2 regions of the Promicromonospora sp. NPDC023987 genome follow, and region 1 is predicted to be linked to the other one. Evidence: predicted binding sites of a transcription regulator. Region 1 holds the regulator's gene; the other holds the start of a gene.
What was found. The regulator Rex, encoded in region 1, represses fermentation and respiration genes when NADH is low (regulators of the CRP and FNR family bind a similar motif). The targets are predictions, from matches to a motif close to CTTGTGAANNNNTTCACAAG.
Positions count from the first base shown of each region.

Region 2: AB0F40_RS05375 (geranylgeranyl reductase family protein) is a predicted target of Rex. The motif match lies at 1,246-1,265, and genes of this name have one in related genera.

Region 1 is NZ_JBEZZF010000071.1:6,694-9,081, reverse strand. Features, by position in the region: gene AB0F40_RS23020 (MarR family transcriptional regulator) at 1-145, opposite strand, end outside; gene AB0F40_RS23015 (YceI family protein) at 355-906, shown strand; gene AB0F40_RS23010 (redox-sensing transcriptional repressor Rex) at 1,017-1,664, opposite strand; gene AB0F40_RS23005 (glutaredoxin family protein) at 1,725-1,973, opposite strand; gene AB0F40_RS23000 (Pr6Pr family membrane protein) at 1,988-2,388, opposite strand, start outside.
Region 2 is NZ_JBEZZF010000007.1:9,962-12,349, reverse strand. Features, by position in the region: gene AB0F40_RS05375 (geranylgeranyl reductase family protein) at 1-1,167, opposite strand, end outside; gene AB0F40_RS05370 (demethylmenaquinone methyltransferase) at 1,448-2,143, opposite strand.

The DNA.
Region 1 (2,388 bases):
CCCCGAGGGAGAGGTCGAGCGTCCGGTCGTGGACGGCGCCGAGCGCCTCGACGAAGCGCGCGGTGCCCTCGAGGTAGTGCCGCCAGGAGCCCTGCTGCTCCTCGGTCAGCCAGCTCTCGCGCTGCTCGATCGTCTCTGCTGCCATGAGCCCACCGCTTTCGTGCTTGCCGAGCCGTCAGGAGGGTGCCCGTCGCCCGGTGTCCGACGAGGCCGGGACCCGCCCCGCTGCCGGTCTACGCCGACCGGGACACCCCTGGGAATACGTTACGGGACCGGCTATGTTAGACGTGAACGTGACTAGTTGATCTCTCAACTATCCACCCAAAACGCCGCAACAACAAGGAGTCCTCTCTCATGGCCACCTCGCTTCCCGCCGGTCTGACCACAAGCACGTACGACATCGACCCGTCCCACACCACCGCGGCCTTCTCCGTCCGCCACGCGGGCATCGCGAAGGTGCGCGGCACCATCGGCGTCGCCTCGGGCACCATCACGGTCGGCGAGGACCTGGAGTCGTCGAGCGTCACCGCCGAGCTGGACGCGGCGTCGGTCAACACGGGCGACGCCGGCCGCGACGGCCACCTGAAGAGCGCCGACTTCTGGCACGCCGAGGAGAACCCCGCCTGGACCTTCACGTCCACCGGCATCCGGCCCGACGGCGACGCGTACGTCATCTCCGGCGACCTGACCATCAACGGCGTCACCAAGGGTGTCGAGCTGGAGACCGAGTTCGCCGGCACCGCCAAGGACCCGTTCGGCAACGACCGTGCCGGCTTCGAGGCCAGCCTCGAGATCAACCGCAAGGAGTTCGGCCTGACCTGGAACGCCTCGCTGGAGACCGGCGGCTTCCTGGTTGGCGAGAAGGTCAAGATCACCCTGGACGTCAGCGCGATCGCCAAGTCCTGAACCGCTCGGCCGATTCTGTGGTGAGTTCGGTCCGATGACCTGAGATCGGTCGGTCAACCGACCGATCTCAGGTCAAGCGACCGAACTCACTGGTCTGGTGCAGCACATCCTCAGAGCGCAGCAGCCCGCGTCGCCGCGTGGAACGCCAGGATCTGCAGCTCACCGCCGACGTCGACGGACCGCACCACCACGTCGTCCGGCACCTGGAGCGCCACCGGCGCGAAGTTGAGGATCTCGCGGACGCCCGAGCTGACGACGGCGTCGGCCACGTCCTGGGCCCCGAGGCCCGGTAGGGCGAGCACGACCATGGTGACCCGCTCGCGGTGGATGACCTCGGTGACGGCGCGGACGTGCTCGACGGTCACGCCGGCCACCTGCGTGCCCACGACGTCGGGCGACGCGTCGAGGAGGGCCACCACCTGGAAGCCGCGCGTCGCGTACCCGGAGTAGTTCGCGAGCGCGTGCCCGAGGTTACCGATTCCGACGATCGCGAGCCGGTGCTCCGTCTCGAGCCCCAGGGCGACGGTGATGTACGAGGCGAGCGACTCGACGTCGTACCCCACGCCGCGCGTGCCGAACGAACCCAGGTACGACAGGTCCTTGCGCAGCTGCGCCGAGCTCACGCCCGAACGCTCGGCGAGCTCCGTCGACGAGGTGAGCCCCACCCCCTCGGCCGCGAGGTCGCGCAGGGCGCGCAAGTAGTACGGCAGCCTCCCTACTGTTGCTGCCGGAACCGTGCCGTCACTGAGTTCGACCACGCGCTGCTCCCCTCCCCGCGACCACTGTGTCGCGGGCGTACGCACACACTGCCGGGATGATCATGCCAGGAGGCGGGCCAGGCGCGCACCGTCCACGCGCCAGAATCCTTGCTGGACCCCGTCCACCTCGACCACGGGGACGTATTCCCCGTACTTCTCCCGCAGTGCGGGCGCGCTGTCGATGTCGACCTCACGCCATCGGGCTCCGGCCGCCTCGCACACCTGCACGACGACGGCGCGTGCGTCCTCGCACAGATGGCACGCCTCGCGTGTGTACAGGACTACCCGGGCTCCGGCAGGACTTGTCACGCCCCGAGGTTACGTCACACCAGGGACACCGGACGGTCGGTGTCCGGCAGGCGCCCGTCCGCCCAACGCACACCCCAGGCGAGGGCGAGGAAGACGACGGCGACGACCGCCGCGTTGGTCACCGCGCCCGCGTGACCGAGCACGTTCACGTCGAGGAACGGGTATGGGTACCAGCCGGTAGCCGCGCCCCGGAGGAAGGTATAGACGAGCCACGCGATCGGGTAGACGACCGACCACCACACAGTCCGCACGGTCACGCGCGGCCGCGGCCCGGCCCACGTCCAGACGACGAGGGCGAAGAGCGGCGACAGGACGTGCAGCATCGAGTTGGAGACCAGCCCGGCCCCCGTGAGCTCGACCAGGCCGCGCAGGACCGTGTTGTAGACGATCCCGGTGATGACGATGCACAGCAGGG
Region 2 (2,388 bases), on a different contig from region 1:
CAGGCGCATGATCTCGGGGTGCTCGATGAGCCGCACGAACCAGCGGCCCAGCGTGTAGTAGCCGCCGAGGTCCTCGCGCATGCGGTCGGCGTAGGTACCGAGCGTGGCCTCGCGGGCCGCGTCGGTGCGCTTGTGGCGGGCCTGGCTGATCGCGTCCGCGGCGACCCGGCCGGCCTGCAGCCCGTAGGCGATCCCCTCGCCGTTGAACGGGCTCACCATGCCGGCGGAGTCGCCGGCCAGGAGCACGCCGTCCGCGTACAGCGGGCCGCGGTTGTAACCCATGGGCAGGGCCGCGCCGCGGATCGGGCCGCGCTCCGGCTCGTGCAGCAGGTCCCAGCCCTCCGGCGCGCTCTTGGCGAGCCAGGTCTCCATGAGGCGCCGGTAGTCGATGCCCGCCTTGGACTGGCGCGCGGGCGTGGAGTGCACGCTGCCGAGGCCCACGTTCACCGTGCCGTCGCCGAGCGGGAAGATCCAGCCGTAGCCGGGCAGGAGGGCGCTCTTGCCCGGCTCGCCGTCCCACAGCTCGAGGTGGGACTCCATGAACGGGTCCTCGTGGCGCGGGGTGCGGTAGTAGGCCCGCACGGCGGTGCCCATGGGCCGGTCGGCGCGCCGCTCGCGCCCGACGGCGAGCCCGAAGCGCGAGCTGACGCCGTCGGCCGCGACCACTACCGGGGCCCGCAGCTCTTGCACGGGCCCCTCGGCACGGCCACGGGCGTCGAGCGGCTGGGCGGTGACGCCGACCACGCGGCCGTCGTCGGCGCGGACCGGTCCGGTGACCTTGGTGCGCTGCAGCAGCTTCGCGCCGCTCGCCTGCGCGTGCTGGGCCAGGGTGTGGTCCAGCGTCATCCGGGTACGCGCCATGCCGTAGCCCGGGTAGGTCGTGAGGCTCGGCCAGTCCAGCTCGTAGGAGCGGCCACCGCCGTGCACGCGCAGGCCGCGGTTGCGGATCCAGCCGTCCTCCTCGCGGGTGGGGACCCCCATGCGGACCAGCTCGGCCACGGCGCGCGGCGTCAGGCCGTCGCCGCAGATCTTGTCGCGCGGGAACTCGCCCTTCTCCAGGAGCAGCACGTCAAGACCCGCGGCCGCGCACCAGTGCGCGGTGGACGAGCCGGCCGGACCGGCGCCCACCACGATGACGTCCGCGTCGTCGCGTCTTGCTGTATGCACGTTCACCCCCGTTGGGAACCCGCTGCCGGTCGGTGCTGACCCTGCTGTGCGGTGTTGATCAGGGCTTCCTGACAAGCCCTTGTGAACCCTGTCACAACACCGACACCCTAGCCACACTTAGGGGGGATTGTGTAGGAAGGTTCCCCTTACTTTGGGGTCGTGCCGCCCTGGTCTGCCGAACGACCAAGAAGTCCGCCTCGAGCATGCGATCTGGCATGGTCCCGGACGTGGGGACATGCGTGATTGCATGCTCGAGGCGGACTTCTTGGTCGCCGCAGGCTCAGGCCGGGCGGACCGCCCGGTGGAGGGCCACAATGCCGCCGCTGACGTTGCGGTAGGCAGCGTGCTCCCAGCCGGCGTCGAGCAGCAGGCGCGCGAGCTCGACCTGGGTATGCCAGGTCCGGATGGATTCGGCCAGGTAGTCGTAGGAGCCCTTCTCGCGGGTCACGGCGTTCGCCACCAGCGGCAGCGCGCGCATCAGGTACTCCTGATAGACCTTCCGGAACGGCGCCCAGGTGGGTGTGGAGAACTCGCAGATCACCACGCGTCCGCCGGGCCGGACCACGCGCAGCATCTCGCGCAGCGCGACACCGGTGTCCGCGACGTTCCGCAGGCCGAAGCTGATCGTCACCGCGTCGAAGGACGCGTCGGCGAACGGCAGGCGCATGGCGTCGCCCGCGACGAACGGCAGGTCCGGCCGGCGCTCCTTGCCGACCTGCAGCATGCCGGTCGAGAAGTCGGACGGGACCACGAACGCGCCGTCGGCGGCGAAGGGCTCGCTGCTGGTGCCGGTGCCTGCGGCGAGGTCGAGCACACGCTCGCCAGGCATCGCGGCGACCGCCTCGACCGTGAGCCGGCGCCAGCGCCGGTCCTGGCCCATCGAGATCAGGTCGTTCGTCAGGTCGTAGCGGGCGGCGATCCCGTCGAACATCGACGCGACCTCGGCCGGCTTCTTTTCCAGGCTTGCGCGGGACATACGGCCATAGTTTCACGCCCCGACCGCGCACCCGCGCCCTACGAGACCCCGTGCGCCGCACGAGGCCACAAGGCCATGTGGTCGGTAATCCGTCAGGTAATCGGCAGCCCGGGCTACCGACCACCTGACATATTGCCGACCACACCAGGTCCAGGCACCGAACCTGCCGACCACACCAGGTCCAGGCTCCCCGGGCGGGCGGCCGCGCCACTGTGACCTCCGCTACGGGGCGCATCCGACGGGCG